3 regions of the Ascidiaceihabitans sp. genome follow, and region 2 is predicted to be linked to each of the others. Evidence: riboswitches for the same ligand, from Rfam matches in the RefSeq annotation. Region 2 holds a riboswitch; each other region holds the start of a gene.
What was found. A riboswitch is a leader RNA that binds a small molecule or an ion and turns the genes downstream of it on or off. The one in region 2 is predicted to bind cobalamin.
Positions count from the first base shown of each region.

Region 1: it holds a riboswitch for cobalamin, as region 2 does, so the genes downstream of both, ABJL60_RS15055 (CbtB-domain containing protein) here and ABJL60_RS10990 (DUF1636 domain-containing protein) in region 2, are expected to answer to the same signal.
Region 3: it holds a riboswitch for cobalamin, as region 2 does, so the genes downstream of both, ABJL60_RS14985 (DUF1636 domain-containing protein) here and ABJL60_RS10990 (DUF1636 domain-containing protein) in region 2, are expected to answer to the same signal.

Region 1 is NZ_JBDWQO010000015.1:99,723-102,990, reverse strand. It holds gene ABJL60_RS15075 (GntR family transcriptional regulator) at 1-124, shown strand, start outside; gene ABJL60_RS15070 (GNAT family N-acetyltransferase) at 121-564, shown strand; gene ABJL60_RS15065 (hypothetical protein) at 568-1,038, opposite strand; gene ABJL60_RS15060 (CbtA family protein) at 1,042-1,722, opposite strand; gene ABJL60_RS15055 (CbtB-domain containing protein) at 1,812-1,994, opposite strand; cobalamin riboswitch at 2,029-2,250, opposite strand; gene cobF (precorrin-6A synthase (deacetylating)) at 2,300-3,034, opposite strand; gene cobA (uroporphyrinogen-III C-methyltransferase) at 3,027-3,268, opposite strand, start outside.
Region 2 is NZ_JBDWQO010000011.1:56,987-60,254, forward strand. It holds gene ABJL60_RS10975 (LysR family transcriptional regulator) at 1-870, shown strand, start outside; gene ABJL60_RS10980 (hypothetical protein) at 940-1,194, shown strand; gene ABJL60_RS10985 (hypothetical protein) at 1,152-1,454, shown strand; cobalamin riboswitch at 1,564-1,782, shown strand; gene ABJL60_RS10990 (DUF1636 domain-containing protein) at 1,902-2,309, shown strand; gene ABJL60_RS10995 (ABC transporter ATP-binding protein) at 2,306-3,088, shown strand; gene ABJL60_RS11000 (ABC transporter substrate-binding protein) at 3,102-3,268, shown strand, end outside.
Region 3 is NZ_JBDWQO010000015.1:85,124-88,391, forward strand. It holds gene ABJL60_RS14970 (cobyric acid synthase) at 1-248, opposite strand, end outside; gene ABJL60_RS14975 (HAD family hydrolase) at 245-859, opposite strand; gene cobO (cob(I)yrinic acid a,c-diamide adenosyltransferase) at 856-1,464, opposite strand; cobalamin riboswitch at 1,504-1,709, shown strand; gene ABJL60_RS14985 (DUF1636 domain-containing protein) at 1,796-2,191, shown strand; gene cobW (cobalamin biosynthesis protein CobW) at 2,188-3,222, shown strand; gene cobN (cobaltochelatase subunit CobN) at 3,229-3,268, shown strand, end outside.

The sequences.
Region 1 (3,268 bases), on a different contig from region 2:
ACGGACAGAACCGCCACAGTATCACCGTCTGATCATTGCGGCATTGCGTGCAGGGGACGAACCCGGGCTGCGGCTTGCTGTGCGGTCCGATGTAACACAAGGATTAAGGATGTTAGCCAGTTGACCCCGACCACCACTCGCAAAGCTAAGGCCAGTGACCTGCCACAGGTGTTAGAGATGATCCACGCTTTGGCTGCGTTCCACGGCGACACACCGACGCTGGACCTCGAAACGTTGCAAAAAGAGGCGCAGCAATGGGTTCATATCATCGTAGCGGAACACGGTGACACGCTGGTGGGATACGCCACGATGTTGCCCTTGGCGCAGTTGCAATTCGGCGCACGTGGCTATGACATTCACCACATGTTTGTGCGTGAAGGTTTGCGTGGCATGGGGGTTGGCAAAGCGCTCATTGTGGGATGCGTTGAACACGCCCAAGCCCAAGGTTGCAAATATGTGATGGTGGGCACGACGCCAGACAATGTCGCGGCCCAAGCGGCTTATTCCGCCTGCGGATTTGAGCGGCGCGATGGGACCGCGCCGCGTTTTCTGTACCGCGTCTAACGGTTAGTTCTTAACAGGCACAAACACGCGCAGAGGAACGCCGTCTACCGCAAGTTCCTGATGAGAATTGGCATTCAGGGTAACGTCCAACGTCACGTCGCCTTCTGGCAAATGATCCAGATGGAACCAAGGGCTATAAAGGCGCGCCAGCTTTTCGCCATTGGCATAGACATGGGCGTGACCTTCGCCGGGCACGTGGTCAAGGCTTGCATTTTGAGGCGAAAAGGCAAAGTTGGTGACGGTCAGCTTCAGGTTCCAACCCACCACGGGGTCTTTGAACACCTCAGCGGCCAACGTTGGCGCGTTTTGCGCTGGGATTGCCAAAGGGGCCATCGCGGCATGATCGTGGTTGCCGCCATGACCAGTTGCATGGTCATGGCCGTCCAGGGTGATGCCTTGCGACGCGGCCATCAAAAACCCGAATCCCGTGCCAAACACCAAACCGATCACCAGCATCATTATGCGACGATCCATAAGTCACGCAGCCTCCGCTTCGGAAGACCAGAAATAGGCGCAAAGTGTCCCTAGAATGACCCAAGCAGCCAGTCCAACACCCAATGCACGGGCGGCAAACAACGCGCCCAATTCGGTGGGGACCGGTCCTGCAAATGTGTCCGGTTCCGGTGCGCCAATCAGATGCGGAGCAGCCAAAAGAACGACCGCGGCGGCGATGCCCTTGGCGTTGCGGTGAAAAGCCAACAGCCACATGGCCGCGACGGCTGCAGCGACCGTTGGGAAAAACCACATCTGGCGTGCCGCAACATCTGCAGCGGCCACGCCGGGAACTTCAGGGGCCAAGGAAAAGCCCGGTGCCAGATGTGCTGCCACAAACCCCGCCACGCCCCAGATCATACCGTTTGTCGGAGTGATCACAGCACCACGTTCTTGTGCGATGCTCATCAATGCAACGAGACCCAAGGCGTAACCGCAATAGACCAGCATCGTGAACATAACGCTGAGCAGGTCACGCACAGGGTCAAATCCGGGCAGGTTCTGACTGGCGGACACCGGGGCGGCACCGAAGTGAACCAGATCGCCGCCCTCATACAGTTCGGCATGCAGCAAAACGGGTTGAACAAAAATATACTGCATCAAAGCAATAAGAAGTCCGGCAGCCGCACCTGCAAACAGGGCGCTGGTCAGGATACGTGTGAACATATCGGATAGTCCATTGATTTGTATAACAAAAAATCGCCTTCGCCCGAAGCGGCGAAAGCGTCTAGCACATCAACTGTTAAGCATCTGCCTTAGTGGCAGGGGAAGCCTGTCGCGTGGCGCACGTCATGGGCGGCGTCATGCAAAGCTGCGGCTTGAACGTGACCGGCCAGAACCAGAATGCCTGCACCCAGAACCAGCGCAAAAAGCGCAGGGATCATGGCAGAACGGGATTGTGGGGCGGATACAAGTGTTGCTGCTGTTGTTGTCGTCATCTTCGTCTTCTCCTTGCTGTCACACCCGACAGCGTTTGTTTCATTTGTGCCCGGCAGGTCTCCTGGCTCACGTGTCGTTGCGGATCCCGACCTTCCCCAAGCCATCTCGGCCCGAGTGGTATCGTTGAGATCCGCTCTGCGCTTACAGTCGCGGGGGCGGCTTGAGCTTTGGATTTGCACCCTTACCCAATTCCCTCTTCGTTTGGCCGTGCAGCGATAGACTGCACGCACAAAAACCAAGCCCTTTAGCCGTAACGCTTGGGGCCACGGTGGCGCAAGTGACATCTGCGACGGCGTGACGTCGTTCAGCGGCGTTTGCGCAACAAATATGCGTCCATACACCATCCATGTGCCGCACGGGCTGCTGCACGCGTGGCAAGAATGTCGGCGCAAACCTCCTGCAAGGGGCCTGACCGGATCACCTGATTCTCCATACCCAGATAGGCACCCCACCAGATGTCGAAATCCTCCAAAGGCAGGGTTTGAAACGCGCAATGCCCGTCCAGCATGAAAATCGCGCTGTCCGCGCCTTTTGGCCAGCCATGATCGCGCAACTGACGGCCTGTTGTGACAACAAAAGGGGCACCAATCTCGTTGACAGGAATAGCATGGGCCGCGGTTAGGGCTTGCAGCGTTGTGATGCCTGCCACGACCTTGATGTCGGGCATCGGGTCAAGGCGCGTGGCGATGCGCAGGGTGCTGTCGTATAGCGATGGGTCGCCCCAAACCAGCAAGGCCACACGGGGCGCATCTTGTGCGGCTGCTTGCCACCCCAGTGCAATGGCGTCGTGCCACAAATCAACCGCTTCCATGTAATCGCCGTCAGCGCGGCGTGCGGGAATGTCGAATTCGATGATTTTCGGCGCTGAATCCGGTGCGACTTTGGCGATGATCTGATGACGCAAGTCGGCCAAGTCGGATTTCTTGTCACCTTTGCGCGGTATCAGGATGGTGTCGGCGGCGGCGATGGCTTTTGCGGCCTCGAACGTCACATGGTCGGGGTTGCCCGTGCCGATGCCGATCAAGGTCAACTCACGCATCGTAATCTTCCGCCAATGGTCCATAGAGGATCAAGGCAGGCGAGGTCGCCAATTCACCTTTCAACGTCTCGACCAAAGCGGCGATTGTTGTGCGGGTCAGCGTCTGGTCGGGGGTCGAGACTCCTTCGGCAAACAGAACATCGGTTTCGCCGGGAAGGCCGTGTTCGACAAGCATCGTGGCCAAACGTCCAAAAGTGCGCTTGCCCATGAAGACGACTGTGGTCGCTTCGGGGT
Region 2 (3,268 bases):
CAAGCAAGTGCGATGGTCAACGTGTCTTCGCCCTCGATCTCGGCTGCGATCACCCAGTTAGAGGCTGAATTTGGCCTACCGCTGTTTGTACGCAAACACGCCCACGGCCTAAGATTGACGCAGGCAGGCCGGCAATTCATGGATCAGGCGCGCCGGGTTCTGAACGAGGCCGAAGGTCTTAACCGGCTTGCGGGCACCATATCGGGCAACGTGCAAGGCCCGCTGAATGTCGGCTGTCTTTTGACGTTTGTGCAGGTGTTGTTGCCCGCAATCCGGCGCAGGTTTCAAGACGCTCATCCCGACGTACAGGTTTCACAATTTGAATGTGACCAAGAGACACTGATCGAAAAGCTCAGATGCGCTGAAATTGACGTGGCCTTAACGTATGATCTGGAAATTCCGCCTGATCTGGAGTTCATCCCTGTCCGCTCACTGCCGTTGTATGCGGTCGTGTCGGGGTATCATCCTTTGGCAGATCACAAATCCGTCTCGGTCAAAATGTTGGCGAACCATCCAATGGTCTTGCTCGATCTGCCGATCAGCAGCACCTATTTCCTTAGCATTTTTGAACAGGCTTCTGTCGCCCCGAAAATCGTGGAACGGACACGCGATATGGCGGTAATGCGGTCTTTGGTGGCGAATGGTTTCGGATTTTCCATGGCCAACATCCGGCCCCATTCAGACCTGTCACCTGACGGGCGCGAATTGCGGTTTATTCCATTGGAGGGCACGCACCGCCCTATGCGATTGGGGTTCGTGATCCCACACGGCGCACGGTCGGTTTTATCCGTGGATACCTTCATTGATCACGCAACGCAGTCGATCTCGAAATGGGGATACCCCGGCGTCCCTGCGTCGCAAAAGATTTAAGCCCACCCTAAGCCGTTATTCTGTCACGACTGCAAACACAGCAGCTTTCCAACAGCAGCTTCCCCGTGCGTGATCTCCGCTACGACATCCTATTTGGGCCGATGGACATTGGGCCTGTCATTGGACGAAACCATCGGGCAGCTTGGGTTTTCGAATGCCGAGGTGCGCGAATTTGTCGATATGAACCGCAACCTACCTGACCTTTGGGATTTGGCGCAGGGCACATGGGAAGAATGTTCTGGCCCGTCCCACTTTAAAGAAGATGTGACGGGGTTCTGCTTGTGTCTTCGCGCTTGGAAAACAACGCCGTCTACAACGATCTGAAAACGCGCGAGGCAGAATGGGCCGACGCCGGGATCAAATCAGTCAAACTGATTGGTGATGCGAATGCGCCGGGGCCGATTGCTTGGGCCACTTACGCAGTCCACCGCTATGCCCGGAAACTGGATGGGGAAGACATCGGCGATGCGCTGCCATTCTGGTGCCCTGCTGTGTTTGCCCACGAAATGGCGCGGCGAGATGGTGTTCAGGCTTTGTATCGTCAATCCCGAGACCGATGCGGAAACTGTGTTAGAGACCTTTAAACCCTGACCTGATCCATATGAGTGACACCCCACGCGCCCCGTTCACGTCTTGATGTCGCTTTATAAAAGCAATGTGCCTGCATTTTGATTGACCTTGGAACGTGACTATCGCAAGGATGAAGAAGATGGTTTCCAGTCGTCTTACACGCGCCTGGAATGAAAAGGGAATACGGTGAGGCCAAGCTCAAAGCGCCAAATCCGTAACTGCCCCCGCAACTGTGAGCGGTGAGTGACCTCGATAAAAACCACTGGGCCTGTAGGGCTTGGGAAGGTTCGGGGAAACGCTGATCCGCAAGTCAGGAGACCTGCCATCAAGCGGCGCTTTGGTGCCGTCAATGCAACTCAACCCAGACGGGGATTCTGGTTCGGAGGTTATGATGGCGGCATGGGATTTCCCTGACCTGAATATGCATCTGCCCGGCACCCCGCATCATCGCGGAGGGCGATATGAACAAAGAGCACACCCATAAAATAACGATTTGCACATCATGCCGACATAAAGGCACTGAATGTCGGCCCGGCTATGAATTGATCGAAAAGCTTCGAACAGCGATCCAAAACGCAGGGGACGCAATCGCGGACGATTTTGAAATTTCGGGCGTTGCCTGCATGGCGGGCTGCGATAGGCCCTGTACGGTTGCCTATCACGGCAGTCGCAAAGCGACCTATCTGTTTGGCGACATTGATCCTGCCGTGGATGTGGATGATCTTGTCAGTTTTGCCACGCAATATGCCCATTTACATGATGGATGGTGTTCGTCTCTGGATCGACCTGGCAAACTGCGCACCTCTACATTGGCGCGTGTGCCTGCCGCGATAATTGCGGTCGAAGCCAACGCTGTTCGCGCATCATGAAGGCCGCTGATCTTGCCGTGCGGGACGTCAGTTGGACGCCCGCCAGATCATCCCAACCCGTTCTGCATTCCACGACCTTCACCATTTCTGCAGGGCGCGTGTTGGGCGTTGTCGGTCCAAACGGCGCTGGAAAGTCCACTCTGCTGCGGTTGCTGTATCGCTTTCAAAAGCCTCAAACGGGTCAGGTGCTGGTCGGTGGCCAAGACATTTGGTCACTGACTGCGCGTGACGCGGCAACACGGATCGCCGCCGTGCTGCAAGAACAGGCATCCGCATTTGACCTAACGGTACGAGAGATCGTTCGCTTGGGCAGAACGCCATACCGGTCAGGCTTTGCCGCAGTTGGCAAGAAAGATGAAAACGTCGTGGACGGCGTCCTTGAACAGCTCAACCTTCTTGAATTGGCCCATCGGGATTTCAGCACTTTATCGGGGGGTGAAAGACAAAGGGTCATGGTCGCGCGGGCCTTGGCACAGGAACCGCAGGTTCTGATCCTTGATGAACCTACCAACCACCTCGATGTCCGTCATAAGCTTGAAGTCATTGCGTTGATTCAAAAACTGGGCCTGACCATTGTCGTCTCTTTGCATGATCTAAACATGGCCGCTCACGTCTGTGATGATGTGTTGATCCTGAAAGACGGATACCCGCAAGGCTTCGGCCCCCCACAGGCTTTGCTTTCAGACCAACTTGTGACGGATACGTTTCAGGTCGTCGCACAACGCGAAAACCTCAGCCTGAGTGGCGCGTCCCACTTTTCCTTTAGCCTTCCCGAATGAAAGACCCCCAAACATGAAACTCGCATTTACGGCTTTGATGGCCCTTTCCCTGGCAAGCACTGCCATGGCCCAAACCACGGTGCAAAGCTGCGGCCGCACTGTCACATTTGCAACACCACCAAAGGCCGCGATATCCAACGACGTGAACCTGACAGAAATGATGCTGGCGCTTAAGCTTCA
Region 3 (3,268 bases), on a different contig from region 2:
GTTTCAGGCTTCAACAAAACAGGGTTCATATCCGTGTGCGGCGCAAGGCCCGATGCCAGCGCCTGCAAGGCCTGCGCCCGTCCAATTTCACCCCCATCCGAGGTCACCGCTGCATTGTTCGACATATTCTGCGGTTTGAACGGGGCAACAGACAGCCCACGTCGCTGGGCTGCGCGGCACAACCCCGCCACCAACATGGATTTCCCAACGTTGGAGCCGGTGCCTTGGATCATGATGGCTTTGGTCACACCTCCAGCCCAAGCAATGCTGGCAGATGGTTTCGCGTTTCAGGAGTGAAATACAGGCCCTGCCATCCTTTAGCCTGTGCGGCCTCTATATTCTTTAGTGTATCATCGACCAGCAGGATTTTATCGCCAGAGGTCCCGCTCCAAGTTTCAATTTGTTCAAAAAAGGCCTGATCCGGTTTGGCGACTTTCATTCGTCCAGATGCAAATACAGCTTCGACATGTGCACCGAACCCCATCTGATTTTCGATGTAGGCGGCTCTGCGGGCTTCATTGTTTGTGCCAATCACACTGCGTCCACCGTAACCTTTGAGCCAATCGATTACCTGTGGATCGGGCAACGCATCATGCTCAAACCAATAGTCCAGAAACGCATCTGCGTCGATTTTCAAGCGTTCCCGAGTGATCCAATCTGCAACCACTTCGAGCAAATCGCGCCGTCCCGCAACGACATCCTGGATCAAACCGGATCGGAACACAAAGTTTTGGAAGCGCTCGCGGTTTACGCCTAGATCTGCTTCGATCTGATCCACCCATACAAATCGACCATCAACGATGTTCGCATTCAGGACGCCGTCAAAGTCCCAAACCACAAGATCAAAAGGAGTGCTCAAAACTCCACACCCTTCTGCGCCTTGATTCCATCACGGAACGGATGTTTCACGTTCCCCATCTCGGTCACCATATCCGCCGCCTCGATCAACTCCTCTTTTGCGTTTCGCCCTGTCAAAACCACATGGGTCATGAACGGTTTTTGCGTTTGCAAGAACTCCACCACCTCGTCGATGTCCAGATAGTCGTTGCGCAGGGCGATGTTGATCTCGTCGAGCAGCACAAACTGTATGTTCGGGTCTAGGATCACCTCTTTAGCCTGCTCCCAGCCTGCCTTGGCCGCTGCAATGTCGCGTTCACGGTCCTGAGTTTCCCATGTAAACCCTTCGCCAGAAACAATGAACTTACATTCATCCGCGAAGCGTTCCGTCAGAAACTGACGTTCCCCCGTCATCCAATTGCCCTTGATAAATTGCACCACAGCGCACGGCATTTCATGGGCAATACAGCGCATTATCATCCCAAAACCGCTGGAAGACTTCCCTTTTCCCGGCCCCGTATGCACCACGATCAAACCCTTTTCCTCGGTCTTGGTTTCCATCATCCGATCGCGCGCTGCTTTGATCTTTTTCATCTTCTCGGTGTGGCGGGTGTTTTCGTCGATCATGGAAGACTCCTGTTGTGCTTGACAATAAGGGCACGCAGGCGCAAAGCCTAACCCGTTGGTTCCTGTTCTAGGACAGGTGAAAAGGGAATGCGATACGCGAAATTTCGCAAAGCGCAGCCGCCCCCGCGACCGTGACCGGAGAGGTCGCCCCACACCACTGGCTTTTGCTGGGAAGGTAGGGCGCACCGCGCGCAGAATGCGCAAATCCGCAAGCCGGGAGACCTGCCAGCAGAACTGAAACGCGAACCGGACGGGGTGTTCCGGGCATGCGAGCCTCTTTCGAGGTTTCGGATGACCCTGCTCTTTCCAGCCAGAACACAAAGGCTATGGAATGACTGAAACGACTTTAGAACCAGTGGAATTATTGGTCTGTACGACCTGCAAAATGGGCCGCGCCATCGAAGATGATGCGCTGCGCCCCGGCAACTTGTTATATGAGGCCATGTTAAAAGAAGACCTGCCCGCGCATGTCACCGTGCGCCCCACGCAGTGCTTCACCAATTGCCAAGGTGGGTGCAACATCATGATGCGCGGCGGCAACCGCTACGCCTATGTTTATGGCAATCTTGACCCCGAAACACAGGTCGAAATCGTCACCGATGGCGTAACCCGCTACTACAACGCCGCTGACGGGTTTGTGCCATGGCGCGAACGCCCTGAACATTTCCGCAAGAACTGCGTTGCCCGAATCCCCCCCCTGAACCTGCCAGAGGACGCCGCCAAATGAGCGATCTTTCAAAACTTCCCGTCACCGTCATCACAGGCTTTCTCGGCGCGGGCAAAACAACACTGATCAAGCACCTGATCCAGAACCCGCAAGGCAAACGCCTTGCAGTGGTCGTCAATGAATTTGGCGATGTAGGCGTGGATGGCGACATCCTGAAATCCTGCGCGATCCCCGATTGCCCCGCCGAAAACATCATGGAACTGTCAAACGGCTGCATCTGCTGCACAGTCGCAGACGATTTCATCCCGACCATTGAAGCCCTGATGGCGCTGGAGCCCCGCCCCGATCACATCCTGATCGAAACCTCCGGTCTGGCCTTGCCGAAGCCTTTGCTGAAGGCGTTCGACTGGCCCGATATCCGCTCGAAAATCACCGTCGATGGCGTGATCGCTTTGGCAGATGCAGAGGCCGTGGCCGATGGCCGTTTCGCCCCTGACGTCAAAGCCGTCGACGCCCAGCGCGAAGCCGACGACAGCCTAGACCATGAAACGCCCCTGTCCGAAGTGTTCGAGGACCAGATTTCCTGCGCCGACATCATCCTTTTGACCAAAACCGATCTGGCCGGCGCTGACGGCATTGCCAAAGCCCGTGCGGTGATCGACGCAGAAGCCCCCCGTCCGCTTCCCATCGTGGAAATTTCCGAGGGCATCGTGGACCCCCGCGTGATCCTTGGACTAGAAGCCGCCGCCGAAGACGACATGGACGCGCGTCCGTCCCATCACGATGGGCACCACGACCACGAACACGACGACTTTGAATCCATCGTGGTCGACATCCCCGAAGTCAGCGATCCCGCCGAGTTGGTCAACCGCATCGAAGCCATGGCCAAGGATCAAAACATCCTGCGCGTCAAAGGCTATGCGGCCGTCACAGGCAAACCCATGCGACTGCTCGTTCAAGCCGTCGGTGCGCGCGTGCGTCAGCAATACGACCAACCATGGGGCGCATCAGAGCGACGTGGGCGTTTGGTTGTCATCGCCGAACATGACGACGTGAACCCCGACGCCATTCGCGCGGCTTTGATCGGGTAGAATGCTGTGCACGTCGTCTTTCGTGAAAGCCACGGGTTAGAGGAAT